2 regions of the Pseudomonas sp. FW215-R2 genome follow, and region 2 is predicted to be linked to the other one. Evidence: predicted binding sites of a transcription regulator. Region 2 holds the regulator's gene; the other holds the start of a gene.
The links. The regulator FliA, encoded in region 2, starts transcription of late flagellar genes. The targets are predictions, from matches to a motif close to CTAAAGTTTNNNNNNNNNNNGCCGNTAA.
Positions count from the first base shown of each region.

Region 1: a site for FliA is predicted at 12,445-12,472, ahead of motA (flagellar motor stator protein MotA). Genes of this name have one in related genera too.

Region 1 covers NZ_JBYTBO010000001.1:158,611-173,336, forward strand. Annotated here, with positions in the region: gene miaA (tRNA (adenosine(37)-N6)-dimethylallyltransferase MiaA) at 1-513, opposite strand, end outside; gene mutL (DNA mismatch repair endonuclease MutL) at 513-2,423, opposite strand; gene AC3WRD_RS00690 (N-acetylmuramoyl-L-alanine amidase) at 2,420-3,808, opposite strand; gene tsaE (tRNA (adenosine(37)-N6)-threonylcarbamoyltransferase complex ATPase subunit type 1 TsaE) at 3,860-4,330, opposite strand; gene AC3WRD_RS00700 (NAD(P)H-hydrate dehydratase) at 4,318-5,817, opposite strand; gene queG (tRNA epoxyqueuosine(34) reductase QueG) at 5,881-6,960, shown strand; gene AC3WRD_RS00710 (trimeric intracellular cation channel family protein) at 6,942-7,553, opposite strand; gene orn (oligoribonuclease) at 7,638-8,180, opposite strand; gene rsgA (small ribosomal subunit biogenesis GTPase RsgA) at 8,288-9,319, shown strand; gene dinD (DNA damage-inducible protein D) at 9,424-10,275, opposite strand; gene motB (flagellar motor protein MotB) at 10,442-11,521, opposite strand; gene motA (flagellar motor stator protein MotA) at 11,525-12,376, opposite strand; gene AC3WRD_RS00740 (HDOD domain-containing protein) at 12,543-14,081, shown strand; gene AC3WRD_RS00745 (rhodanese-like domain-containing protein) at 14,121-14,726, shown strand, end outside.
Region 2 covers NZ_JBYTBO010000005.1:230,661-245,386, forward strand. Annotated here, with positions in the region: gene fliQ (flagellar biosynthesis protein FliQ) at 1-96, shown strand, start outside; gene fliR (flagellar biosynthetic protein FliR) at 100-885, shown strand; gene flhB (flagellar biosynthesis protein FlhB) at 889-2,028, shown strand; partial or broken gene AC3WRD_RS09535 (DUF6124 family protein) at 2,142-2,504, opposite strand; gene AC3WRD_RS09540 (hypothetical protein) at 3,042-3,719, shown strand; gene flhA (flagellar biosynthesis protein FlhA) at 3,850-5,979, shown strand; gene flhF (flagellar biosynthesis GTPase FlhF) at 5,991-7,331, shown strand; gene fleN (flagellar synthesis regulator FleN) at 7,445-8,275, shown strand; gene fliA (RNA polymerase sigma factor FliA) at 8,272-9,012, shown strand; gene AC3WRD_RS09565 (chemotaxis response regulator CheY) at 9,180-9,551, shown strand; gene AC3WRD_RS09570 (protein phosphatase CheZ) at 9,569-10,357, shown strand; gene AC3WRD_RS09575 (chemotaxis protein CheA) at 10,411-12,681, shown strand; gene AC3WRD_RS09580 (protein-glutamate methylesterase/protein-glutamine glutaminase) at 12,731-13,867, shown strand; gene AC3WRD_RS09585 (flagellar motor protein) at 13,867-14,607, shown strand; gene motD (flagellar motor protein MotD) at 14,620-14,726, shown strand, end outside.

The DNA.
Region 1 (14,726 bases), on a different contig from region 2:
CCGATAGACTTCCAGCGCACGACTCAGGCGCTGAGGATCATTCGGGTGAATACGCGCCGCCGATTCCGGGTCGATCACTGCCAACTGATCGTGCAAGGCTTGCCAGCCAAGGCGTGCAGCCTCTTCCTCGATCTGCGCACGAACCTCGGGATCCGCCGCCGGCATATCCGCCAGACCTTCGACCAAAGCCTTGTAATAGAGCATCGTGCCGCCTACCAGCAGCGGAATTTTTCCGCGTGCGGTGATTTCGGCCATGGCTTGCAGGGCATCGCGGCGGAAATCGGCCGCCGAATAACTCTCGGCCGGGTCGAGAATGTCGATCAGCCGATGAGGATGTTCGGCGAGCAGTTCTTTGGACGGTTTGGCCGTGCCGATGTCCATGCCGCGATAGACCAGTGCCGAATCGACGCTGATCAACTCGCACGGCAGCACCTTGGTCAGCTCGATGGCCAGGTCGGTCTTGCCCGCAGCGGTCGGGCCCATCAGGAAAATCGCTGGAGGAAGCTGGCTCATCAACGACCGCGCAGAAACAGTTTGTCCAGATCGTCCAGGCCCAGTTGGGTCCAGGTCGGTCGGCCATGGTTGCATTGACCGCTGCGCTCGGTGTTTTCCATGTCGCGCAGCAGACCGTTCATTTCCGGCAAGGCCAGGCGGCGGTTGGCGCGGATCGCGCCGTGGCAGGCCATGGTGCCGAGCAGTTCATTCAGGTGCGCCTGGATCCGGTCACTGGTGCCGTATTCCATCAAGTCCGACAGTACGTCGCCCACCAGACGGTTGGCCTCGGCCTGTTTGAGCAGGGCCGGAATCTGGCGGATCGCCAGGGTTTCCGGGCCCAGACGCTGCAATTCGAACCCGAGACGCTGGAACCACGCCGCATGCTCTTCGGCGCAATCGGCCTCGCGCTGACTGACCGCCAGCGACTCCGGCACCAGCAACGGCTGGCCACTCAGGCCTTCGCTCGCCATGGCGATCTTCAGGCGTTCGTACATGATCCGCTCGTGAGCGGCGTGCATGTCCACCAAAACCAGGCCCTGAGCGTTCTCGGACAGAATATAGATGCCCTTGAGCTGTGCCAGCGCGTAGCCAAGTGGCGGAATATCTTCCTGACCGGCCGGTAGCGCATTGGCATTCGCCTCGGGCAGCGGCGCGAAAAACTCGCGGTACGCAGCCTGAGCTTCAGCGGCCGGCGGCACCGCAGATTGCGGACGCGGCGTGTATTGATACTGATAAGCGCCACCAGTGCTGGCGCCCGACGAGGTATTGAAAGTCGGTTGTGCCTGCGGCTGCTCCAGCAGCGCATTGGCGGCCAGACGCATTTCACCTTGCGGGCCAAACTCACCGGCTTCGAGGCCGGTTGGCCGCACGATTGCGGTAGTGACCGAACCGGCAAGCTGATCTTCCGGTCGCACATCGCCGAGGGCACGGTGCAAGGTGCCATACAGGAAGTCATGCACCATGCGCCCGTCACGGAAGCGCACTTCGTGTTTGGTCGGGTGCACGTTGACGTCGACCGCTGCCGGATCGACCTCGAAAAACAGCGCGAACGTCGGATGCCGGCCGTTGAACAGCACATCGCGATAGGCCTGACGCACCGCGTGGGCCACCAGTTTGTCGCGCACCGCACGGCCGTTGACGAAGAAATACTGCAAGTCCGCCTGACTGCGGTTGAACGTCGGCAGACCGACCCAACCCCACAGATGCAAGCCATTGCGCTCGATCTCGATCGGCAAGGCCTGTTCAAGGAAGCCCGAACCGCAGATCGCCGCCACACGCCGGGCGCGGGCCGCGTCATCGTGAGCCTCGTGCAGGCTGAGGATGGTCTTGCCGTTATGGCGCAGATGAAACGCCACGTCGAAACGCGCCAGCGCCAGACGCTTGATCACTTCTTGCAGATGATCGAATTCGGTTTTTTCGGTCTTGAGAAATTTGCGCCGTGCCGGGGTGTTGAAGAACAGGTCACGGACTTCCACCGAGGTGCCGACCGGATGCGCCGCCGGCTGCACGCGGGGTGCCATGTCGCGACCTTCGGTCTCGACCTGCCAGGCCTGATCGGCATCGCGGGTACGCGACGTCAGGGTCAGGCGCGCCACGGAGCTGATCGACGCCAGTGCCTCGCCCCGGAAACCCAGGCTCATCACCTGTTCGAGGTCTTCAAGGTTGCGGATCTTGCTGGTGGCGTGACGGGCCAGCGCCAGCGGCAGGTCATCGGCGGAAATGCCGCTGCCATCATCACGCACCCGCAGCAGCTTGACGCCGCCCTGCTCGACATCGACGTCGATGCGCCTGGCGCCGGAGTCGAGGCTGTTTTCCAGCAATTCCTTGATCACCGAGGCCGGGCGCTCAACCACCTCGCCAGCGGCGATCTGGTTCGCCAGCCGTGGGCTGAGCAGTTCGATGCGGGCCGCGTTCAGAACCTGATTCATTCTTTGGACGCCAGTTCGGTACCAGGAATGGTCAGGTGCTGACCGACCTTCAGCTCATCGCTGCTGAGGTTATTGGCACTGCGCAAAGTGGCTGGCGACACCTGATAACGCACGGCAATCATCGCCAGGGTCTCGCCCGGGCTGACGCGGTGATCACGTGGCCCCTGGGCGATCTTGCCCGAATCACGCAGCCAGGCAATGTAAGTGCCCGGTGGCGGGTTCTGCTGGAAGAACTGGCGTACGCCGCTGCTGATCGAACGCGCCAGCGCCTGCTGGTGGCTCGAGGCCGAGAGCTTGTTCGCTTCGTTGGCGTTGGAGATAAAGCCGGTTTCCACCAGGATCGACGGGATGTCCGGCGACTTCAGCACCATGAACCCGGCCTGCTCAACGCGTTGCTTGTGCAACGGCGTGACGCGACCAATGTTGGTCAGGACTTTCTGGCCGACGTTGAGGCTGGAGGTCAGCGAGGCGGTCATCGACAGGTCGAGCAGCACGCCGGCAAGCATCCGGTCCTTGTCGTCGAGGCTGACGTTGCCGGCACCACCGATCAAGTCAGAACGGTTTTCACTGTCTGCCAGCCAGCGGGCGGTTTCCGAGGTGGCGCCACGGTCGGACAAGGCAAACACCGAAGCACCGAAGGCCGCCGCAGACGGCGCGGCGTCGGCGTGGATCGAGACGAACAGATCGGCGCCTTTCTTGCGGGCGATTTCGGTACGGCCACGCAACGGGATGAAGTAGTCGCCGGTACGGGTCAGTTCGGCGCGGAAGCCTTTCATGCCGTTGACCTGACGCTGCAACTCACGGGCGATCTGCAGCACCACGTCTTTCTCGCGCTGACCGCGTGAGCCGGACGCGCCCGGGTCTTCGCCGCCGTGGCCGGCGTCGATCACCACAATGATGTCGCGCTTGCCGGCCGGGGCCGGAGGCAGTTTGATCGCCGGTTCTGTCGGGGTGACCGGCACGGCCGGAACGGTCGCAACTGCCGGTGTCGGCGCAGGTGTGGGTGGTGGCGGCGCGGCATCGGCCGGGTTATCGAACAGGTCGACCACCAGACGGTTGCCATACTGCGCGTTTGGCGCCAGCGAGAAACTCTTCGGGGTGACGGCTTTTTTCAGGTCGATGACCACCCGCAGGTCGGTCGGCGTACGCTGGGCCGAACGCATCGCAGTGATCGGCGTATTGGCGGTGGAGACTTTCAACGGTGCGCCGAGGGTGGCGCCATTGATGTCGATGACCAGACGGTCCGGCGACGTCAGGGTGAAAACGCTGTGCTGCACCGGACCGGTCAGGTCGAACACCAGACGCGTGTTGTCCGGCGCCCGCCACAGGCGCACGCTGTTGACCTTCGTGTCGGCCACAGCGTTGACGGTTACTGCCATCAACATCAGTCCAGCGGCAGCCACCAACGCGCGAAAGCGCATACCTAACCCCATCATTTAATTGGTTTCCAATGCCAAAGCGGCACACCAGGCCTCGCCACGCGAGCCCTGGGACAAAATAGTCAGCGAACGCCCGCTGTCTTGCGGGCTAATGGTAATGGTCAGGTCAGGCTTTGGCAAAAAGCCTGCACCTTTATCGGGCCACTCGATCAGGCACAGGGCGTCGTCTTCGAAATAGTCGCGAATGCCGAGAAACTCCAGCTCTTCCGGATCGACCAGACGATACAGATCAAAGTGGAAGGCGCGGATGTCACCGATCTCGTAGGGCTCGACCAGCGTGAAGGTCGGGCTTTTCACCGCACCGACGTGCCCCAGCCCGCGAATGATGCCCCGCGACAGCGTGGTTTTACCCATGCCGAGGTTGCCTTCGAGGAAGATCAGGCCATGCCCCCCGGTCACGCGGGCGATCCGTGCGCCAAAGTCGCTCATCGCCTGTTCATCGGCCAGGTACAGGGTTACTTCAGACACGGTGCATGCTCCTCCAACAACTGACGAATGGCTGGAATCAGATCACTGGCCGCCAGCCCACGGCCGAATTTACCTTGTTGCGCTCCTGCGCTGGCGTGCAGCCAGACCGCCAGGCACGCCGCATCGAACGCATTCATGCCCTGAGCCAGCAACGCACCGACCAGACCGGCCAGTACATCGCCGAGCCCGGCGGTGGCCATGGCCGGATGGCCTTGATGACACAACGCCAGACGCCCGTCGGGGTGAGCGATCAGACTGCCCGCGCCCTTGAGCACCACCACCGCTGCATATTTTTTGCTCAATGCCAGTGCTGCCGCAGGACGATCGGCCTGCACCTCGGCGGTGCTGATCCCCAGCAAACGCGCCGCTTCACCCGGATGCGGCGTGATCACACAATCTTTGGGCAGAGTGACAAATCCGGACGCCAGCAGATTCAACGCGTCGGCATCCCACACTTGCGGCAGCGGTGCATTGGCGGCGGCCGACAGCAGTGCCCTGCCCCAACTCGCTTGCCCAAGCCCCGGACCTACTACCAGCACGGACACTTTTTCCAGCAGCCCCATCAGTTGATTGGCCGACGAAGTGCCCAACGCCATGGCTTCAGGAACCCGGCTCAACGCTGCCGGGACATGTTCCGGGCGGGTCGCCAGCGACACCATTCCGGCTCCGCTGCGCAACGCACTTTCGGTGCTGAGAAGAATCGCGCCGCCAAAGCCGTGATCGCCACCGATCAGCAGGACATGGCCAAAACGCCCCTTGTGCGTAGCCGGCAATCGAGCAGGCAGGCGCGGCAGATTACCGGCATTGAGCCGGCGGGCGGCGACGGCAATGTCACTGTAGGTTTCGGCAGGCGCTTGCAGATCGTTAAACAGCAGGTCGCCGACGTGATCCGCCGCGCCCCCGGTAAACAGGCCGAGTTTCAGCCCGATGAAGGTCACGGTCAGGTCAGCGCGCACCGCGCTGCCCAGCACATGGCCGGTATCGGCACACAAACCGGAAGGGATATCGACCGCCACCACCGGCAGGCCGCTGGCATTGATGACTGCGATGGCAGATGCATACGGCTCACGCACATCACCGCTCAGACCGGTGCCAAGCAGCGCGTCGACAAGAATTCCGCGCAATTCACTGGAAACATTCCAAACAGCAATCGCAACGCCTTCAGCCACTGCTTCGGCATGCGCCAGGGCCGCATCGCCCTGCAAGCGTTGCGGATCGCCGACGGCCAGCACCTGCACCGTCCACCCCGCACGCCGGGCCAGCGCAGCCACCAGATAACCATCGCCGGCGTTGTTGCCGTGCCCGGCCAGCACCGTCAATTCATTCGCGGCTGGCCATTGGCGCACCAGTGCACGCCAGGTGGCATGGGCGGCACGCTGCATCAATTCGAAGCCCGGCGTGCCGGCGGCAATCAGCCGTGCGTCGAGTGCCCGCACTTGCGCGGCGCAGTACAGCGCGTCGGGTAATTGATCTTTAGTGTGCGGCATGCGTCTTCGGGCTCCGATGTCTGGCAGAATTATACGCACCTCAGCTCCGGTTTCTCTCGCCTCATGTCCGCCATCACCACAGATCTTCCCGCCCTCGCCCAATCCATCAAGGACTGGGGCCGCGAGCTGGGCTTCCAGCAAGTCGGCATCAGCGGTCTGGACCTGGCCGAGCACGAGCAGCATCTGCAACGCTGGCTCGAGGCCGGCTACCACGGCGAAATGGATTACATGGGCGCCCACGGCAGCAAACGCTCGCACCCCGAAGAGCTGGTGCCGGGCACCTTGCGCGTGGTGTCCTTGCGCATGGACTACCTGCCGGGCGACACGCAAATGGCGCAATTGCTGGCCAAACCGGAAAAGGCCTACATCTCGCGTTATGCCTTGGGCCGCGATTATCACAAATTGATCCGTAAACGCGTGCAACAACTGGCGGACAAGATTCAATCCGAAATCGGCCCGTTCGGCTTCCGCGCCTTCGTCGACAGCGCCCCGGTGCTGGAAAAAGCCATCGCCGAACAGGCCGGCCTGGGCTGGATCGGCAAAAACACCCTGGTGCTGAACCGCAAGGCCGGCAGTTACTTCTTTCTCAGCGAGCTGTTCGTCGACCTGCCCCTGCCGGTGGATGACCCCCATAGCACCGAACATTGCGGGCGCTGCACCGCGTGCCTCGACATCTGCCCGACCAACGCTTTCGTCGGGCCGTATGTGCTGGATGCGCGGCGCTGCATTTCTTACTTGACCATCGAGCTGAAGAACGCCATCCCCGAAGACCTGCGACCGTTGATCGGCAATCGGGTGTTCGGCTGCGACGACTGCCAGATCTGCTGCCCGTGGAACCGCTTCGCCCGCCCGTCCGGCGAAAGCGATTTCAAGCCACGGCACAATCTGGACAACGCCGAACTGGCCGAGCTGTTTCTGTGGGATGAAGACAAGTTCCTCAGCAGCACCGAGGGTTCGCCGCTGCGCCGCGCCGGCTATGAGCGCTGGCTGCGCAATCTGGCGGTGGGACTGGGTAACGCACCGTCGAGCATTCCGGTGCTGGAAGCGCTCAAGGCGCGGCGCGAATACCCGTCAGAGCTGGTGCGCGAGCATGTGGAGTGGGCGCTGAAACAGCACGCCGACCGTCAAGGCGCGTCGTTATAGACGAACTTCGGCATTTCCCAATGGAAGCGAATCGCCAACAGCCGCAATAGAAAGCCACCGAACAGGGTGATCAGAATCGCCTGCTCGCTCGGCACGTTCAGGAACAGGCACAGCATGTAGCACCACGCCGCGGCGAACGAGACGCTGGCGTAGAGTTCGCGGCGAAAGATCAGCGGGATGTCGTTGCAGAAGATGTCGCGCAGGATGCCGCCGAACACCCCAGTGATCACGCCACTGACCGAAGCCACCAGCATGCCGTGACCCATTTCCAGCGCGGTCATGCAGCCGATCAGAGTGAACGCCACCAGACCGACCGCGTCGAGCACCAGAAACAGCGAGCGCAGATGGCGCATCCAGCGTGCCGTGAACACGGTGATCATCGCCGCGACCGTGGTCAGCACCAGGTATTCCGGGTGTTTGACCCAGGTCAGCGGGTAGTGCCCGAGCAGCACGTCGCGCACCGAACCGCCGCCCAATGCCGTGACGCAGGCGATCAGCACCACGCCGAACCAGTCCATGCCGCGACGGCCCGCAGACAGGGCGCCGGTCATGGCTTCGGCAGTAATGGCGACGAGGTAGAGCATCAGCAACATGGTGGCGATCCTGGCAGGAAGGCGCGCAGTCTACTCACTTCGCCGGGGCACCAAAAGAGGGCGCCTCGGCGTGGGTCGCCGATCTCAGAACTTGATGAAATGCTTGCGGTAGTGCTGCAGCTCGGCGATGGATTCACGGATGTCGTCCAGCGCCAGGTGAGTGCTGCCCTTTTTGAAGCTGTCGCGCACGTCCGGCGCCCAGCGCGCGGCCAGTTCCTTGAGCGTGGAAACGTCGAGGTTGCGATAGTGAAAGTAGCTTTCCAGCGACTTCATGTGGGTATAGAGGAAGCGGCGATCCTGGCAGATGCTGTTGCCACAGATCGGCGACTTGCCCTTCGGCACCCACTGCTCGAGGAAGGCGATGGTTTCGGCTTCAGCCTCGGCCATGCTGACGCGGCTGTCGCGCACGCGTTGGGTCAGGCCGGAGTTGCCGTGGGTGCGGGTGTTCCACTCGTCCATGCGGGCCAGCACTTCGTCGCTGTGGTGGATGGCGATCACCGGGCCTTCGGCCAACGTATTCAGGTCACTGTCGGTGACGATGGTGGCCATTTCGATGATGACGTCGTTTTCCGGATCCAGACCGGTCATTTCCAGGTCGATCCAGATCAGATTCTGCGGGTTTTGCATATTTCGGCTCCTAGGCAATGCTGCGCAGTTTAGCCTAGGGCGGTGCCCGGGCGTGCTAAACTCGCGGCCGTTTTACCTAATCGCTGCATTCTTCAGACGGAACACCCATGGCCAAACGCCAACTCAATCGTCGTCAAAACTGGCGCATCGAAAAGATTCAGGGCGAGCGCGCCGCCCGCGCCGCCAAACGCGAGTCCTCGGCTGTCGAGGCGCTCGAAGGCGGCGATCTGGGCCCGGAACAGCACGGCCTGGTGATCGCCCACTTCGGTGTGCAGGTCGAAGTCGAGGCTGTTGACGGCGAACTGGCCGGCCAGGTTTTCCGCTGCCACTTGCGGGCCAACCTGCCCGCGCTGGTGACCGGCGATCAAGTGGTCTGGCGCGCCGGCAACCAGGGCATCGGCGTGATCGTCGCGCAACTGCCGCGCACCACCGAGCTGTGCCGGCCGGACAGCCGTGGCCAGCTCAAACCGGTGGCCGCCAACGTCGACATGATCGTCATCGTGTTCGCCCCGCTGCCCGAGCCCCATGCGAACCTGATCGACCGCTATCTGGTCGCGGCCGAACACGCCGGCATCCGCCCTTTGCTGCTGCTGAACAAATTCGACCTGATAGACGAGCAGAATGCCCCGGCGCTGAATGCACTGCTGGCGGTGTACCGCACGCTGGGTTATCCGGTGCTGGAAGTGTCGGCGCACCACGGCAACGGCATGGAGCAATTGCAGAAGCAGCTCGACGGGCGCATCAGCGTGTTCGTTGGTCAGTCCGGTGTCGGCAAGTCGTCGCTGGTCAACAGCCTGCTGCCCGAGGTGGAAACCCGCGTCGGCCCGCTGTCCGAACTGTCCGGCCAGGGCACCCACACCACGACCACCGCGCGCCTGTTCCACTTCCCTGGTGGCGGTGAGCTGATCGACTCCCCGGGTATCCGCGAATTCGGCCTGGGCCACGTCAGCCGAGCCGACGTCGAGGCTGGCTTCATCGAGTTCGACGACCTGCTCGGCACCTGCCGCTTCCGCGACTGCAAGCACGACCGCGAGCCAGGATGCGCCCTGCTCAAGGCCCTGGAAGATGGCCGCGTGCAACAGCAGCGAATGAACAGCTACCGCTCGATCATCGCCAGCCTGCCTGAAAACGGCTACTGAACAAGATCGCCAGCAACGCTGACTTTGGGAATGTCCCAGCCAAACAAAAGCCGCAGTCATCTGCGGCTTTTGTTTGTGGATCCACTCCAGCGACCACCTCAATATCAGTCAGCCGGTAGCTTCGGCGCCTGCTTTGCGATGCTCCTTTCCTGTGATTTAACCCGACGTTCAAGCTTGCGAATATCCTCTTCCGCAGGGAGTTCCTCGGGTTTGATACCACGCTGGTCCAGCATGTCGCGCACGCTCAAATTGTTCTGGACATGCTCGCTCGCAATAGCCGACTCACCCTGTAAATCAACCTGAAGCACATTGTGATTGGTCATCTCAGTGGCAAGATTTTTCGCAGCAATAGTCAATGTAGGCAGAAAATCAGCAAGTGGCCGACTCTTGATGATGCCGTAGCGATCTTTCATCGCTTGAGTCGTTTTCCCACCGAAAAGCGCTGCATCTCCCCGGGAGCGGATACGAGCAAACCCCTCATCATCCACGCCACGTTCGTAAATATTCTGCGACAGTTCTTTTTCCGACTCGCGCAAGCGATCACGAGCATCAAAGCGGGCCAGCAGGCGCATCCGGTCTTCAATCAACTCTTGCTTGCGCGTTTGTAGCGCGAAATAGCTCTGAGCAAAGGCAATGGGCCGTTTACGCGGATCGCCATTCTGCGCAATCAAGTAACAGGCATAGCGCGTAAGCATGAAATCGTCGGTAGCTCGTTGCCCACCTTTGCCAATCTCGATCATTTTCGTAACGCCACGAAAATGATCGAGAGCATCCACACCGGTGGCTTCACACGAGGCTATTGCACGCTGGACAACGGTGAGAAAGTTTTCCCAACGTGCATAACCCAAAGGCTCCTGCAGTTCGCGAGCGAACCAGAACTCGATACCCTCGCCAGGCACCCGTTGCGCTAATTCGTCAAATTGCTGTTGCAGCAAAAAGATTGTCTGATTTTCCATCGTCACGACTCCCTGTGGTTCAGAAGGATTTGAATTCATTGCTGGCCATTTAAAGCAAAACACCCGTGTGCGCTGATCGGGGATTATCCGTGAGAGGCTGATCAAAAAAGCGCCCAGTCGTCGCCGGATACAAAAAAGCCGACATCACTGTCGGCTTTTTTGTGGGTCACTGCTTGGACGCGGGCGCCGGGGCAGTGGCGGGTGCAGCGGGCGCCGGGGCTGGCGCCGCGCCAGCCGGCGCGGCTGGCTTCGGCGCCGCGTCGTCAAACAGGTTCAACCGTTCGCGCAGTTCGTGCGCCGGCACTGGTTGCTGATCCGCCGGCAAGGCGTTCGGGTCGACCGGTGTGGCCGGGGCCGCACCGTTCTGACCTTGATCTGCCGGTTTCGACGGTTCGGTACCTTGCGAACCTTCGATGGCCGCCTGGGCCTTCTTGGTCAGCACCACGATGTCGATGCGACGGTTGACCGGGTTGAACGGGTTCTCCTTGTCGAACAGCGCCGACGAGGCGTAACCCACGACCCGCGCCACTTGCCCGTCCGGATAACTACCCGCCACCAGCGCACGCCGGGCGGCGTTGGCACGGTTGGCCGAGAGCTCCCAGTTACCGAAGTCACCGGTGCCGGTGTACGGCTTGGCGTCGGTGTGGCCGCTGATGCTGATCTTGTTCGGCACCGCTTTGATGGTGTCGGCCATGGCCAGCAGGATGTCTTCGAAGTACGGCTTCAGGCGTGCAGAACCGGAGTCGAACATCGGACGGTTCTCGGCGTCCATGATCTGGATGCGCAAGCCGTTCGGCGTGATCTCGAACAGGATCTGATCCTTGAACTTCTGCAGCTGCGGATTCTCGTCGACCTTGTTCTGCAGTTCTTGCAGCAACAGTTCCAGACGTTCCTTCTCGACCTGCTCGGCCATGCCTTCAACCTGCTCGGTGTCGACCGTGACCTTGTCCGGTTGCGGCTGCGACTTCACTTCAGGGTTGAGGGTGTTTTCCGGCGCCAGGGTCGGCGTACCGCCCAGGTCGATGATGTACGGCGTGCCGCTCTCGGAGAAACCGACCGGGTCCTTGAAGTAACCGGCGATGGCGATCTTCTGTTCCGGGGTCGCGGTGGACAGCAGCCACAACACCAGGAAGAACGCCATCATCGCCGTCGCGAAGTCGGCGAAGGCGATCTTCCACGCCCCGCCGTGATGCCCGCCGGCGATGCGCTTGACGCGCTTGATGATTATCGGCTGGTTATTTTCCATGACTTAACGACCGCGAACGGCTTGTTCCAGCTCGGCAAAGCTTGGACGGTGAGCCGGGTACAGAACCTTGCGACCGAACTCGACAGCCAGCGATGGCGGCATGCCGGACGCCGAAGCTACCAGCGAGGCCTTGATGGCTTCGTAGACGTTCAGCTCTTCCTTGGCATCGTGCGCCAGGGAGTGCGCCAGCGGGCCGAAGAAACCGTATGCCGCGAGAATACCGAAGAAGGTACCCACGAGTGCCGCACCCACGTGCAAACCGATGGACTTCTGATCGCCTTCACCCAACGAGGCCATGGTCACCACGATACCCAGTACCGCCGCGACGATACCGAAACCCGGCATGGCGTCGGCGATGCCGTTCACCGCGTGGGACGGATGCTCCAGGTCTTCCTTGAGGCTGTACAGTTCCATGTCGAACAAGCCTTCCAGCTCGTGCGGCGCCATGTTGCCGGACGACATGATGCGCAGGTAATCGCAGATGAACGCGGTCATGCGTTCGTCTTTCAGTACCGCCGGGTACTTGGCGAAGATCGGGCTCGCAGCGGCATCTTCGATGTCGCCCTCGATGGCCATCATGCCTTCACGGCGGCTCTTGTTGAGGATCTCGTAGATCAGGCCCAGCACTTCCAGATAGAACGTGTGGCTGAAACGCGAACTGAACATGCTCAGAGATTTCTTGAGCACGTGCATCGTCATGTAACCGGGGTTGGCCTGGAGGAATGCTCCGAGTGCCGCACCACCGATGATCATCACCTCGAAAGGCTGGATCAGGGCGGCAATCTTGCCGTGGGAGAGCACGTATCCGCCGAGCACGCTCGCGAATACGACGATGATGCCGATAATTTTAGCCATAGGTAGAAAGTACTTATTTAAGTCGGGTTCAAGGTCATATTCGGAAGTTAAAAAATCTCTTCTTCTACTTATCGGCAAAACTGCGCCAGACTATAGCCAGTTCAGGCGAAAAGCCAATTTAGCCCATGCCGGGCGCGTCTACAGTCAGTGAAGATCTCGTCCAGACATGGCTAATGAAACGAACGTCCCACACGTAAAACCCACCACACTCGATGGCTGGGTGAAGCTGCTCGACGGCGTACGCCTGCCGGTGCCGCAAGAAGCCCACGATCGTGTCTGCCGCGCCATCCGCGATAATCGCAGCTCGCTGCGCGACATCGCCGACCTGATGCAGGACAGCCCGGCGCTGGCGCTGAGCATCATTCGCGAAGCCAATCGCCACACCCAGGGCAGCATGACTGCACCGGCGGAAAACCTTGAGGTCGCGATCAATCGCCTTGGCCTCGCCCGCACCGAAGAACTGCTGGCTCGCCTGCCCGCCGAACCGCAGGCACAAATTCCCCAGGCCTTGCGCCAGATACAGATGATCAGCCAGCACGCCACGCAACAGGCCAACGGCTTTTTTGCCAGTCGCCTGGCGCGGCTGTGGCAGGACATTCATTGGGGCAGTCTGTTGTTTCTGTCGCCGCTGTGGCCGCTGGCACTGACCTTTCCCAAACTGCTCGAAGAGTGGGAAGTGCGGGTTATCCACAAGGGCGAATCGGCCCGCGACGTGGAAAAGCAATTGTTCGGCGTGCGCCTGCTGAAGATCGGTGAGGCGCTGGTCGAAGTCTGGCGATTGCCGATCTGGGTGCAGCAGGGCTATCGATTGCTGCTCACCGAGCAGCGCGAACTGGTCAAGGTTTTGCGCATCGCCCGCGATGTCGATCACCCGCTACGCCAGCAGAATCGCCTCGATGACGACCCGACCCTGCGCCACTGGCTCAATCAGCCGGCCAACACCGTGCTGCTGGCCAACGGCCTGGCGCTGTCGGCACAACAGGCCTGGGACAGTCCGCACAGCGAGCGCTGGCAATACCTGACCAGCCTCTATCTGCAAATCTCGATGGACGAGGTGCAACAACAGTTGCACCAGCAGGCCGCCAACAGCGCACGCCGGCATTCGATGCCGGATCTGTGGCACCCGGCGGTTTCCCTGTTGTGGCCGTGGGGCACCCATCGCCTGCCCGCCGGAATGCTGCCGGCCGCCGCACCCAATGCCGACGACCTCGCCAAGTGGCGCCGGCAATGCGCCGAACTGCTGGCCGAGCCGAGCCGTTTCACCAATGCCATGCACTTGACCATTGCCGCTCGCGACGCGCTGGTGGCCAGCGGCATGCGCCGGGTGATGATCCTGATGGCCGACCGCACACAGTCCAGTCTGCGCGTGCATCAGATTTCCGGCCTGCCGAAGGAAGCCGCTGCGCTCAACTTCGTCGTCAGTCAAAGCACCGTGCTGCAACGCTTGCTCGCGCAGCAGGCACAAGTGCGGATCACCCCGGACAACAACGCCCAGTTTTCCGCCCTGCTGCCGCCCTCGCTGCGCACGCTGTTCCGAGGCGAACACCTGTTCCTGCGCTCGCTGGTCCACAACGGCCGCGTCATCATGATCGTGGTGGCCGACCAAGGTGGCGGGCCGTTCGCCGACATCACCGTGCAAGCCTTCGGCAAAACCGCGCAGTGCATCGAGAAAGCCCTGCACAGCTTTAGCCAGCGCGGCCAATGACAGCTACAATCCTTCCCCTTTGTGCTCTGGAGACCTCACATGTCTGACTTCTCTGGCCTGGCGCTGGTGATCGAGCCGAGCGACCTGCTCCCTCGCCTCGAAGCCCGCAACCTGATTCTGGTGGATCTGACCAGTGCCGCCCGCTATGCCGAGGGTCACATTCCCGGCGCACGCTTCGTCGATCCGAAGCGCACCCAGCTGGGCCAGGCACCGGCTCCGGGCCTGTTGCCGACAAAAGAAAAACTCGAAGAGCTGTTCGGTGAACTGGGTCATCACAAGGACGCGGTCTACGTGGTCTATGACGACGAAGGCGGTGGCTGGGCCGGACGTTTCATCTGGCTGCTCGACGTGATCGGTCACGACAAGTACCACTACCTCGACGGCGGCCTGCCGGCGTGGCTGGCGGAAGGCTCGCCGATGTCGATCCAGATCCCTCCTGTCGTCGGCGGTCCGGTAGCCCTGACCCTGCACGACGAACCGACCGCCACCCGCGAATACCTGCAAAGCCGCCTCGGTGCCGCCGACCTGGCGATCTGGGATGCTCGCGGGCCACTGGAATACTCCGGCGAGAAAGTGCTGGCGGCCAAGGGTGGGCACATCCCCGGTGCAGTCAACTTCGAATGGACGGCAGGCATGGATCAGGCG
Region 2 (14,726 bases):
CTGGTGACCCTGATTGTCGGCGGTCCGTGGATCATCCAGACCTTCATGGAATACATCATCCAGCTGTACAAAAACATTCCGCTGGTCATCGGCTGAGTCATGCAGTCGCTGCTTCAGTTGACCGACACGCAGATCAGCACCTGGGTGGCGACGTTCATGCTGCCGCTGTTTCGCATCGGCTCGATGCTGATGGTGATGCCGGTGTTCGGCACCACGCTGGTTCCCAAACGCGTCCGTCTCTACCTCGCCCTCGCGATCACCGTGGTGATCGCGCCAAGCCTGCCGCCGATGCCGGCCGTCAGTCCGCTCGATCTCAGTGGCTTGCTGTTGATTGCCGAGCAAATCCTGGTCGGCGCCGTGTTGGGCTTTTCCTTGCAACTGTTTTTCCAGGCCTTCGTGGTCGCGGGGCAGATCGTTGCGATCCAGATGGGCATGGGCTTCGCCTCGATGATCGACCCTACCAACGGCGTGTCGGTGGCGGTGATCGGGCAGTTCTTCACCATGCTGGTGACGTTGCTGTTCCTCGGCATGAACGGTCACCTTGTAGTCTTTGAGGTGCTGACTGAAAGCTTCACCACGCTGCCGGTCGGCGCAGGCCTGATGACCGCGCATTACTGGGAGCTGGCCGGCAAGCTCGGCTGGGTGCTTGGCGCGGCATTGATGCTGGTGCTGCCGGCCGTCACTGCGCTGCTGGTGGTCAACATTGCATTCGGTGTGATGACCCGGGCGGCGCCACAGCTGAACATTTTCTCGATCGGCTTCCCGCTGACCCTCGTGCTCGGCCTGTTCATTGTCTGGGTCGGGCTGGCGGACATTCTCAATCAGTATCAGCCGCTGGCCGTCGAGGCCTTGCAGTTGCTACGCGAACTGGCACAGGCGCGCTGAGTCATGGCAGAGAGCGAGAGCGGTCAGGATAAAACAGAAGACCCCACGGAGAAGCGCAAGAAGGACTCCCGGGAAAAAGGCGAGATTGCGCGTTCCAAGGAGCTCAACACGCTGGCGATCATGCTCGCTGGTTCCGGTGCGCTGCTGGTGTTCGGCGGGATGTTGGCGCAGGACTTGATGGAGCTGATGCGCCTGAACTTCACGCTGTCGCGCGAAGTGATCATGGATCAGAGCTCCATGGGCAAGTTCTTGATGAATTCCGGGGTGATCGCATTGGTAGCGATCCAGCCGATCATGATCACCTTGCTGCTGGCGGCGTTTCTCGGGCCGATCGCGCTCGGCGGCTGGCTGTTTGCGGCGGGTTCCCTGGCACCCAAGTTCAGTCGGATGAACCCAGGCGCGGGTCTCAAGCGCATGTTTTCCATGAAGTCGGTGATCGAACTGCTCAAGGCGCTGGCCAAGTTCCTGATCATTCTGGCGGTGGCGCTGGTGGTGTTGTCCGGGGATGTCGACGATCTGTTGCGCATTGCCCATGAACCGCTGGACCGGGCGATCATTCACAGTCTGCAACTGGTGGGCTGGAGCACTTTGTGGATGGCGTGCGGTTTGATCATCATCGCTGCCGTCGACGTCCCGGTGCAGCTCTGGGAGAGCATTAAAAAGCTCAAAATGACCAAGCAGGAAGTGCGCGACGAGCACAAGGACCAGGAAGGTCGGCCGGAGGTCAAACAGCGGATTCGTCAGGTCCAGCGCGAGATGTCGCAGCGCCGGATGATGGCGGCGATCCCGGATGCCGACGTGGTCATCACCAACCCGACGCACTACGCCGTGGCGCTCAAATACGACTCGGAGAAGGGCGGGGCGCCGATGCTGCTGGCCAAGGGCAGCGACTTCCTGGCGCTGAAGATCCGCGAAATCGCCGTGGCCAACAACGTCATGCTGCTCGAATCGCCGGCCCTGGCGCGTTCGATCTACTACTCCACCGAGCTGGAAGAAGAAATTCCCGGCGGTCTGTACCTGGCGGTCGCTCAGGTGCTGGCCTACGTCTACCAGATCCGCCAGCACCGTGCGGGCAAGGGCAAGTTCCCGGAACCGCTCAAGGACGATCTGCCGATCCCGCCGGATCTGCGGCGCGATTCCTGATAGTGATGAAGCAAAAAAACCGCCCCCTGTTGAACCCGGTGGCGGTTTTTTTATGCCCGATGACCTGTGTTGATCGCGAAGGTGTCAGCCGCCACGACGCATTTCTCAAGCCTTTACACGGAGCTCTGCGACGGCGGTAGTTCCAGATTATTCAGCACCCGATTCGCTGCCAGCTCCCCGAGCATGATCAGTTGCCCGATGCCCATCAATGTCCTGCGCTGCGAGGCGGGCATGAGGTGGGCGAAGTCATTGGCGATGGTTCTGGCGGAGGCGAGGGTTTCGCAGAGCTCGACCAGCAGCTCTTCGTTTTTGAAGTCTGCGGTGACGGCATACATTCTGCGGGTTTTGCGCGGTGGTGGCGTGGATCCGGGCGGGCAGAGATAGTGGTCGAGGGCGCGGTCGGCGGCTTCGTGAAGCTTTCTGGAATCGAGGGATTCGTAGGGCGAGGCAGGGTCGGTTTCGGGTGGATTGGGTGTATGGTGAAGCTCCTTTGGGGTGGAGCCGCCAGACCCAGTCGCTAAACAGGAAGGTGGCGGCTGTACGCAGGTTAGCGAACCGGTCAAAGGCACCCGGCAGACCGCATGGGTCTCCCGCATACAGCCACCATAACGAAATTGCAGACATACAGATCCGCAACCGAGCCTGGAACGCTGATGCGCCTTTAACTTGAACCGAGTCGCTAAACCCGATCGCTGATTCGTCAGCGACCGACCCACAATAGAACCCGACCCCAAGGCGCACAAGCCGGCGGATTCTGGCGTAGCTGTAGGCAACGGCGCAAGGATTCGTAGCCTGTAAGGCGTGTCTGAAGGTGTCTTTTAAACACCCGAGTTTAAAAGGTACTTTTTGCTGCCCTCTCTGAGCTCCTCGCGAGCAGGCCGCATCCTGATATCTCCACGCAGTGCCGTTCGTCTGATCAACCTCTGAACCTGTAAGTTCTGACAGTAGACGTTTGGTGTCCCTCGGCGTCTGCTGAGTGTCGGGAATTACCCCGGCGTTTGGAGGTGTGGATCATGAGCGTGTCCGAGTACAAACAGCTCAAAGGCATGAAGTTGCAATTTGTGGCGGGCGAACTGAAGGATTATCCAGACGAGGCGGCTATTGGTTACACGATGACGTTTCACGCCTTTCTGGATTTTACTTACTTCAAGGAAGCGGCCAATGAATTGATCCCCGCGTATTTCGACTCCGGGCTCAACAGGATCAGGGTTCCGATGACCGGGCTAGGGGTGTTTGGGACGTACGCTGATGTCACAAGGTCAATCGATTCTGCCGCGGCGTTGTTCGGTTTGATCAGCGATCCCTTGTATTACGATGCGGACTGGTTTACCTCGTGGCCGTTTCAAATGTATGTCGCCAAACCTCGGTTCGGCCTGATGCAAAACCCTTTGGTCATCACTGCGGGCCGCAAATATAAATTCCCTCCGCTGGAGGGGCAGTCCACATCACCTCCAATCACAATCAAAGACCTTCCTCTAATGCTGTTCGAATGGGCCTTCACGCTTTTCGAGGCTCATGATGACCCGGCGCAAGACGCGCCTTTCGAGCGTGGGACTTTGGGGTATATGGGGGAGGATATGGTTCCGGTCGGCGATACGCAGATGCGTGAAGGCACCTTGTATATAAACCCCACAGGACTGCAATTTGGGGATATCCCTCCACAACAGATCCTTGCGGCCACCAAGTCGTAAAGTGCGCGCCATAAAACTGTTCAAATCGCTCTATTCCCCGTTCCCGCAAAAGTTGGAAGGCTTCTTGCAGTAGCCGCCGTGCGCCCGCTCTGGGCGTCAAAAGTTTGCTTTAAAGGAACGGGGAAAACCGGTGGATCGCTCTCAGTTAATCAACAGTGCTCGCTCGAACATTGCCGATCTCAGTCGGGGCAATCTGGGTGTGCCGCTGTTGCTGCTGGTCATGCTGGCGATGATGATGTTGCCGGTGCCGCCGTTCCTGCTCGACGTCTTCTTCACCTTCAACATTGCCCTGTCGATCGTCGTGCTGCTGGTCTGCGTGTACGCGTTGCGGCCGCTGGATTTCGCGGTGTTCCCGACGATCCTGCTGGTGGCGACGCTGTTGCGACTGGCGCTGAACGTGGCGTCGACGCGGGTGGTAATGCTCCACGGTCAGGACGGCCACGCCGCTGCCGGTAAGGTGATCCAGGCCTTCGGTGAGGTGGTGATCGGCGGTAACTACGTGGTCGGTATCGTGGTCTTCGCGATTTTGATGATCATCAACTTCGTCGTGGTCACCAAGGGTGCCGGGCGGATTTCCGAGGTGAGCGCGCGTTTCACCCTCGACGCGATGCCCGGCAAACAAATGGCAATCGACGCCGACCTCAACGCCGGTCTGATCGACCAGAACCAGGCCAAGGCCCGTCGTTCCGAAGTCGCCCAAGAGGCTGAGTTCTACGGTTCGATGGACGGTGCCAGCAAGTTCGTTCGCGGTGACGCCATCGCCGGCCTGCTGATTCTGTTCATCAACCTGATCGGCGGCATGGCCGTCGGTATCTTCCAGCACAACATGACCTTCGCCGACGCCGGCAAGGTTTACGCCCTGCTGACCATCGGTGACGGTTTAGTGGCGCAATTGCCATCACTGTTGTTATCTACAGCGGCAGCAATCATGGTGACCCGTGCTTCCGGTTCGGAAGACATGGGCAAGCAGATCAATCGCCAGATGTTCGCCTCGCCGAAAGCGCTGGCGGTGGCGGCCGGTCTGATGGCGGTCATGGGCCTGGTGCCGGGCATGCCGCACTTCTCCTTCCTGAGCATGGCGGCCCTGGCGGCTGGTGGCGCGTACCTGTTCTGGAAAAAGCAGAACGTCGCCAAGGTGCAGGCGCTGCAAGAGGTTCAGCGTCAGCAGGAGCTGCTGCCTTCGCCGGCCCGCGCCATGGAAACCAAGGAGCTGGGCTGGGACGACGTGACGCCAATCGACATGATCGGCCTGGAAGTCGGTTATCGCCTGATTCCGCTGGTGGACCGCAACCAGGGCGGGCAATTGCTGGCGCGGATCAAGGGCGTGCGCAAGAAGCTCTCGCAGGATCTGGGCTTCCTGATGCCGACCGTGCACATCCGCGACAACCTCGACCTGGCGCCGAGTGCCTATCGCCTGACCCTGATGGGCGTGATCCTGGCCGAAGCCGAGATCTACCCGGATCGCGAACTGGCGATCAACCCGGGGCAGGTCTACGGCACGCTCAACGGCATTACCGCCAAAGATCCGGCTTTCGGCCTGGAGGCGGTGTGGATCGAAGTCAGCCAGCGCGCCCAGGCACAATCGCTCGGTTACACCGTAGTGGATGCCAGTACCGTGGTCGCCACGCACTTGAACCAGATTCTGTACAAGCACTCCAGTGAGCTGATCGGCCACGAAGAAGTGCAGCAACTCATGCAATTGCTGGCCAAGAGCTCGCCAAAACTGGCGGAAGAGCTGGTGCCGGGTGTGGTGTCGCTGTCGCAACTGCTCAAGGTGCTGCAAGCACTGCTGGCCGAACACGTGCCGGTGCGCGACATCCGCAGCATTGCCGAAGCCATCGCCAACAATGCCGCCAAGAGTCAAGATACCGCCGCTTTGGTGGCCGCTGTGCGGGTCGGCGTTTCTCGCGCCATCGTCCAAAGCATTGTAGGGACTGAGTCGGAGCTGCCAGTTATCACGCTGGAGCCAAGGTTGGAACAAATATTGCTCAATAGTCTGCAGAAGGCAGGACAAGGCTCGGAAGAGGGCGTTCTGCTGGAGCCAAGCATGGCCGAGAAGCTGCAGCGTTCGCTCATCGAAGCGGCGCAGCGTCAGGAAATGCAAGGTCAGCCGGTGATCCTGTTGGTAGCAGGCCCGGTTCGCGCGATGCTCTCGCGCTTTGGCCGCCTGGCAGTCCCTGGACTGCATGTGCTGGCCTACCAGGAAATTCCGGACAACAAGCAAGTGACCATCGTTGCGACAGTAGGGCCCAACGGCTGAGGTAGTGGTTTATGCAAGTTAAGCGTTTTTTCGCCGCCGATATGCGTCAGGCCATGAAGCTGGTTCGTGATGAGCTGGGCGCTGATGCCGCCATCATTGGCAACCGCCGCATTGCCGGCGGCGTCGAGCTGACGGCGGCGCTGGATTACAAACTGTCGGCGCTGGCGCCACGGGTTCCGAACATGGAACTCGAAGACGAGCTGCGCAAGACCCAGTCGCGCATCGTCACCGCCCAGGCCGAACTGAGCATGCGTGGTGAGGCCGACGGCAACACCAATCGCCAGTTGTTCTCCGGTCTGCCATTGACCGCCGGCCTGCCGCTGACGGCTGCCGAGCCTCTGACAGAACCGACTTACGCTGCTCCGGCGCGTCCGGCACCTGCGCCTGCGCCGGCTGCCGCTGGCGTTGATCCGCGTGCGCTGGATTCGATGCGTTTCGAACTCAACAGCCTGCGCGAGCTGATGGAAGTGCAGCTCGGCACTCTGGCCTGGAATCAGCTGCAAGGCAGCCGTCCGGCTCAGGCGAACCTTTATCGTCGTCTGCAACGCATCGGCTTGTCCGGCCCGTTGTCCCGCGACCTGCTGGCGCTGACCAGCGATATCGAAGAACCTCGTCAGGCCTGGCGCATGTTGCTGGCGCACCTGGCGCGGATGATCGCCACCCCGGAAGTCGAGCCGCTGGAAGAGGGCGGGATCATTGCCATGGTCGGTCCTGCCGGCATGGGCAAGACCACCACCCTGGCCAAGCTGGCCGCCCGTTACGTGCTCAAGTACGGCGCGCAGAACATTGCGCTGGTGAGCATGGACAGCTTCCGCATCGGTGCTCAGGAACAGTTGAAAACCCTGGGCCGGATCCTCAATGTGTCGGTGACCCACGTCGACCCGGGCCAGTCCCTGGTGCAGGCGCTGGATCCACTGCTGCGCAAACGCGTGGTGCTGATCGATACCGCCGGCCTGCAGGCCAGCGATCCGGCACTGCGCATGCAGCTGGAAAGCCTGGCCGGTCGTGGCATTCGGTCAAAAAATTATCTGGTACTGGCAACCACCAGCCAGAAACAGGTTCTAACCGCCGCTTATCACAGTTACAAGCGTTGCGGGCTCGCCGGGTGCATCCTGACTAAACTGGATGAGACGGCCAGCCTTGGCGAGGTGCTGAGCCTGGCGATCAGTCATGAACTGCCGGTCGCCTACCTGACCGACGGCCCACGGATTCCGGATGATCTGCATCTGCCGCGCCGTCATCAATTGGTCAGCCGCGCCGTCAGTGTGCAAATGCAGGAAGAACCCAGCGAAGAAGCCATGGCTGACATGTTCGCTGATATCTACCACAGTCCCACCAAGCAGGTTGGCTGAGGTAATGAACAGTTTTTGTACCTACATCGATGGTCTGCCATGCATTGTTCCGGTTGTGAACGCGCAGCCAGTAATGTGGCCTCCGTCTATGCAAGACAAGGTAAAGAAATAACATGGGCAGCATGCATCCCGTACAGGTGATCGCGGTGACCGGCGGCAAAGGTGGCGTCGGCAAGACTAACGTGTCAGTGAACTTGTCCCTGGCGCTGGCAGAGCTTGGCCGTCGGGTCATGCTGCTGGACGCCGACCTGGGTCTGGCGAACGTCGACGTTCTGCTGGGCCTCACGCCCAAACGTACCCTGGCCGATGTGATCGAGGGCCGCTGCGAGCTGCGCGACGTGCTGTTGCAAGGCCCCGGCGGGATCCGCATCGTGCCGGCCGCTTCCGGCACGCAGAGCATGGTTCACCTGAGCCCGGCCCAGCATGCCGGTCTGATTCAGGCGTTCAGCGACATCGGCGACAATCTCGACGTACTGGTGATCGACACTGCTGCGGGTATTGGTGACTCGGTAGTCAGTTTCGTTCGCGCAGCGCAAGAAGTGTTGCTGGTGGTCTGCGACGAGCCGACCTCGATCACCGACGCCTACGCCCTGATCAAACTGCTGAACCGCGATTACGGCATGAACCGCTTCCGCGTCCTAGCCAACATGGCCCAGAGCCCGCAGGAAGGTCGCAATCTGTTCGCCAAGTTGACCAAGGTCACGGATCGCTTCCTCGACGTCGCCCTACAATACGTCGGTGCGGTGCCTTACGACGAAAGCGTGCGCAAGGCGGTGCAGAAGCAGCGTGCGGTCTATGAAGCCTTCCCGCGTTCCAAGTGCGCACTGGCGTTCAAGGCGATCGCGCAAAAGGTCGACACCTGGCCGCTGCCCGCCAATCCGCGCGGCCACCTCGAATTTTTCGTCGAGCGCCTCGTGCAGCAAACGGCAGGACCTGTGCTATGACCGCCAGCGGTATGAATTTCTACAAGAAGTCGGCACGTGACGCGCAGTACGAGCTGATCGAGCGTTACGCGCCACTGGTCAAACGCATTGCTTACCACTTGCTGGCGCGATTGCCGGCCAGTGTGCAGGTCGAAGACCTGATCCAGGCCGGGATGATCGGCCTGCTCGAAGTCTCGACCAAATACGACGCCAGCAAAGGCGCCAGTTTCGAAACGTACGCGGGCATCCGGATCCGCGGCGCGATGCTCGATGAAGTACGCAAGGGGGACTGGGCACCGCGCTCGGTTCACCGCAACACCCGTATGGTCAGCGACGCGATTCGCTCGATTGAAGCTAAAACCGGCCGTGACGCTAAAGATCACGAGGTTGCGGCCGAACTCCAATTGAGTCTCGACGATTACTACGGGATTTTGAACGACACCCTGGGCAGCCGACTGTTCAGTTTCGACGACCTGTTGCAGGACGGCGAACACGAAGGGCTGCACGAGGATGGCGCAAGTGCTCATCTTGAGCCGTCGCGCGATCTGGAAGATGAGCGCTTCCAGGCTGCGTTGGCGGACGCGATTGCCAATTTGCCGGAGCGTGAGCGACTGGTGTTGGCGCTGTACTACGACGAAGAGCTGAACCTCAAGGAAATCGGTGAAGTCCTTGGCGTCAGTGAATCGCGGGTCAGCCAGTTACACAGCCAGTGCGCGGCCCGCTTGCGGGGGCGTTTGGGGGAGTGGCGAGCGCGCTGAAGGCAGTGTGGGGACGCTGCGAACGAGGCTGGTGCGGTGGTGAACGGCACCGGTCTTGCTCTGTTGTGCTCCAGACAGTCATCGAGTGCTTTGCCGGATTGATTGAAATGGCGCGTCCAGGTGCTGGGCGCGTTTAAGACTGCTTGGAGGTCGAATTGAACAAAGACATGAAAATCCTCATCGTTGATGACTTCTCAACGATGCGGCGGATCATCAAGAACCTGTTGCGTGACCTTGGGTTCACCAACACCGTTGAAGCCGACGATGGCACCACTGCCATTCCGGTGCTCAACAGCGGCAGCATCGACTTTCTGGTGACCGACTGGAACATGCCTGGCATGACCGGTATCGACCTGCTGCGTCACGTGCGCGCCGATGAAAAACTCAAGCACCTGCCAGTGCTGATGGTGACTGCTGAAGCCAAGCGCGAGCAGATCATCGAAGCGGCCCAGGCCGGCGTTAACGGCTACGTGGTCAAACCTTTCACGGCTCAGGCGCTGAAAGAAAAAATCGAGAAGATTTTCGAACGCATCGGCTGATGACGCGCGGGGGAGCTATGGAGCATAACGAATCTTCACAGGGCGACTTCGAGTCGACTCTGAAAAAACACGCGGTCGAACTGGTCGAAAGCCTTGAAAAAGGCAGGTTCGGCGACGCTGTGCAACTGATCCATGAGCTCAATCAGACCCGTGACCGTGGCCTGTACCAGGAAGTGGGCAAGCTCACGCGCGAACTGCACAGTGCAATCGTCAACTTCCAGATCGACCCGCATATGCCGCAGGCCGAGGAAGTATCGCAGATCACTGATGCGACCGAGCGTCTGGGCTATGTGGTCAAGCTGACTGAAGCGGCGGCCAACCGCACCATGGACCTGGTGGAAAGCGCCACGCCGGTGGTCAATGGCCTGGCTGACGAAGCCCAGGCATTGAGTGCCGACTGGGGACGTTTCATGCGCCGTGAAGTCGGGGCTGAAGAGTTCCGCGAGCTGGCGCGTCGGGTCGACGGTTTTCTGGCACGCAGCAGCGCGGACAACCGCGCGGTGTCGAGCAACCTCAACGACATTCTGCTGGCCCAGGATTACCAGGACCTCACAGGTCAGGTGATCAAGCGCGTGACCCAGTTGGTCACCGAAGTCGAAAGCAATCTGCTCAAACTCGTGCTCATGGCCAGTCAGGTGGACCGCTTTGCGGGCATCGAACATGACCGTGCGGCGATGCTCGCTGAAAAAGATCCACAAAAACATCTCTCGCAGGGTGAAGGTCCGCAGATTCATGCCGATAAACGAGAAGACGTTGTGTCCGGTCAGGACGATGTGGACGATTTGTTATCCAGCCTTGGATTCTAGAGTTTTGGAATTATAGGTTTTTTGGGTTTTTAGACCTGTAGGAGCACCCCCTAATGAGCTTCGGCGCCGATGAAGAGATCCTTCAGGATTTCCTGGTTGAGGCCGGCGAGATTCTTGAGCAACTGTCCGAACAACTGGTCGAGCTGGAAAGCCGTCCGGATGACGCAGATCTGCTCAACGCAATTTTTCGCGGTTTCCACACTGTAAAAGGGGGCGCCGGCTTCCTTCAGCTCAATGAGCTGGTGGAGTGCTGTCACATCGCCGAAAACGTGTTCGACATCCTGCGCAAGGGTGAGCGTCGCGTAGATGCAGAACTGATGGACGTGGTGCTCGAAGCGCTGGACGCGGTGAACAGCATGTTCAGCGAAGTCCGCGATCGCAGTCCGATTACTGCCGCAACGCCGGAACTGCTGGCTGCCCTGGCGCGTCTGGCTGAACCGCAATCGGCGGATGAAGCCCCGGCTTCGCCTGTTGCCGAGATGATCGAAGAACTGGTCGTCGAAGGCGATTCGGGCGATATCACCGATAACGAATTTGAACAGTTGCTGGACTCGCTGAACGCCGTCAAGGCCGAAGCTGAAGCCCCGGCGGCTGCCGCTGCGCCTGCTTCCGATGAAGCAGTCAGCGATGAAATCACCGACGCCGAATTCGAGTCGCTGCTCGACCAGTTGCACGGCAAGGGCCAGTTCGCGGCCGACGCCGTGGCACCGACAGCCGCTGCACCGGCTGCTCCGGCGGCGGGCGACAGCTCCGACATCACCGACGACGAATTCGAAGCCTTGCTCGATCAGTTGCACGGCAAGGGCAACTTTGCCGTCGATGCGCTGGAATCGGCGATTGCGTCGGTGCCTGCATCTGCTGCTCCGGCAGCGGCTGCGGCCGGTAGCGATCTGATCAGCGACCATGAGTTCGAATCGCTGCTCGACGATCTGCATGGCAAAGGCAAGTTCACTGACGTCGCCACCGGTGCCGTGGTGACGGCCGGCAATGCTTCTGCTGTTGCAGCACCTGCCGCCAAGGCCCCGGCCGCTGCGGCAAAACCTGCTGCAAAAGCGCCTGAGCCTAAAGCCGAACCGGCCAAGCCAGCCGCCGCTGCTGCACCGGCTCCGGCCCGTGCGCCGGCGACTCCGCCACCGGAAAAACCGGCGAGCGAAGCCGAAACCACCGTTCGTGTGGACACCGCACGTCTCGACGAAATCATGAACATGGTCGGCGAGCTGGTACTGGTGCGTAACCGTCTGGTGCGCCTGGGCCTGAACAGCGGCGACGAATCGATGCAGAAGGCCGTGTCGAACCTCGACGTGGTCACCGCCGACTTGCAGACCGCGGTAATGAAGACCCGGATGCAGCCGATCAAGAAAGTCTTCGGCCGCTTCCCGCGTCTGGTTCGCGATCTGGCGCGTCAGCTCAAGAAAGAGATCAACCTGGAACTGGTGGGCGAAGAGACCGACCTCGACAAGAACCTCGTCGAGGCTCTGGCCGACCCGCTGGTCCACTTGGTGCGCAACGCGGTCGACCACGGTATCGAGTCGCCGGAAGAGCGCGAAGCCTCGGGCAAGGCCCGTGGCGGCAAGGTGATCCTGGCGGCCGAGCAGGAAGGCGACCATATCCTGCTGTCGATTTCCGACGACGGCAAAGGCATGGACCCGAACGTCCTGCGTGCCATCGCCGTGAAACGCGGTGTGATGGACAAGGATGCTGCCGATCGCCTGAGCGATACCGAATGCTACAACCTGATCTTCGCCCCGGGTTTCTCGACCAAGACCGAGATCTCCGACGTGTCCGGCCGCGGTGTGGGCATGGACGTGGTGAAGACCAAGATTTCTCAGCTCAACGGTTCGATCAACATCTACTCGACCAAGGGCGCCGGCTCGAAAATCGTCATCAAGGTGCCGCTGACGCTCGCGATCATGCCGACCCTGATGGTGATGCTCGGCAACCAGGCGTTCGCGTTCCCGCTGGTGAACGTCAACGAAATCTTCCACCTCGACCTGTCGACCACCAACGTGGTGGATGGCCAGGAAGTGGTGATCGTGCGGGACAAGGCGCTGCCATTGTTCTACCTCAAGCGCTGGCTGGTCAGCTCCGCGGCTCACGAAGAGCAGCGTGAAGGCCATGTGGTGATCCTTTCGGTGGGCACTCAGCGGATCGGCTTCGTCGTCGATCAACTGGTCGGCCAGGAAGAAGTGGTCATCAAGCCATTGGGCAAAATGCTGCAGGGAACCCCGGGCATGTCCGGCGCCACCATTACCGGTGACGGCCGCATTGCGCTGATTCTCGATGTTCCAAGCATGCTCAAGCGTTACGCCGCACGGCGTATTTGAATCCGGGGCAGCGGGGCGACAACGTCCCGCTGCACCTAATGGAGTGTTTATGGCAGTCAAAGTCCTGGTGGTGGACGATTCGGGTTTTTTCCGCCGCCGCGTCTCGGAAATTCTTTCAGCGGATCCGAGCATCCAGGTTGTCGGTACGGCAACCAACGGTAAAGAGGCGATCGATCAGGCCCTGGCCCTCAAGCCGGACGTGATCACCATGGACTACGAGATGCCGATGATGGACGGCATCACGGCCGTGCGGCACATCATGCAGCGCTGCCCGACCCCGGTGTTGATGTTCTCCTCGCTGACCCATGAAGGCGCCCGGGTAACCCTGGATGCGCTGGATGCCGGTGCGGTGGATTTCCTGCCGAAGAATTTCGAAGACATCTCCCGCAATCCGGAGAAGGTCAAGCAACTGCTGTGCGAGAAGGTGCACAGCATCTCGCGCAGTAACCGTCGTTTCAGTGCCTACAGTGCGCCGGCGCCTGCCGCTGCACCTGCGCCTGCGCCGACTCCGGCAGCGGCGCCGTCGAGCTTTGGCAGCCACAGTGCTCCGGCTCGTCCGGCACCTGCGCCTGCACCGGCTCGCGCTCCGGCGGCCAGCACTTCGTCGGCAGCGCCGAAACGCAAAGCCTACAAACTGGTGGCTATCGGCACGTCGACTGGCGGCCCGGTTGCCCTGCAACGGGTTCTGACCCAGTTGCCGGCCAACTTCCCGGCGCCGATCGTGCTGATCCAGCACATGCCGGCAGCCTTCACCAAGGCGTTCGCCGAGCGTCTGGACAAGCTCTGCCGCATCAGCGTCAAGGAAGCCGAGGATGGCGACATCCTGCGTCCGGGCCTGGCGCTGCTGGCGCCGGGTGGCAAGCAGATGATGATCGACGGCCGTGGCGCGGTGAAAATCCTGCCGGGCGACGAGCGTCTGAACTACAAGCCTTGCGTGGACATCACTTTCGGTTCCGCGGCGAAGTCCTACAACGACAAAGTTCTGGCGGTCGTGTTGACCGGCATGGGCGCCGACGGCCGCGAAGGCGCACGCCTGCTCAAACAGGGCGGCAGCACGGTCTGGGCCCAGGATGAAGCCAGCTGCGTGATTTACGGCATGCCGATGGCCATCGTCAAAGCCGACCTCGCGGATGCGGTGTACGGCCTGGACGATATCGGCAAGCACATCGTCGAGGCGTGTATCTGATGGATGTTCTAAGCCTTATCGGGATCATCATGGCGTTTGTCGCCATCATCGGCGGCAACTACCTTGAAGGCGGCCACCTCGGCGCGCTGGCCAACGGCCCGGCGGCGCTGATCGTGCTGGGCGGCACCATCGGTGCCGCGCTGCTGCAATCTCCGATGAGCGCGTTCAAGCGCGCCATGCAGATCCTCGCCTGGATTTTCTTTCCGCCTCGTGTCGATCTGGCTGGCGGCATCGACCGCGTGGTCAACTGGAGCCTCACCGCCCGCAAGGAAGGCCTGCTGGGTCTGGAAGGCGTGGCGGATGCCGAGCCTGATGCCTACTCGCGCAAAGGCCTGCAACTGCTGGTCGACGGCGCCGAGCCGGAAGCGATCCGCAGCATCCTCGAAGTGGATTTCTACACCCAGGAAGCCCGCGACATCGAGGCCGCCAAGGTCTTTGAAAGCATGGGCGGCTACGCGCCGACCATCGGTATCATCGGTGCGGTGATGGGCCTGATCCACGTGATGGGCAACCTGGCCGATCCGACGCAACTGGGCAGCGGCATCGCCGTGGCGTTCGTTGCCACCATCTACGGTGTGGCCAGTGCCAACCTGATCCTGCTGCCGGTGGCAGCCAAATTGAAGTCAATCGCGTTGCGGCAGTCGCGTTATCGCGAAATGTTGTTGGAAGGCATTTTGTCGATCGCCGAAGGTGAAAACCCACGCTCCATCGAGTTGAAGCTTCAGGGCTTCATGGATTAAGGGACTAACCTCATGGCACGTCGTCGCCAACATGAAGAGCATGTAAACCATGAACGCTGGCTGGTTTCCTATGCCGACTTCATCACCTTGCTGTTCGCTTTTTTCGTGGTGATGTACTC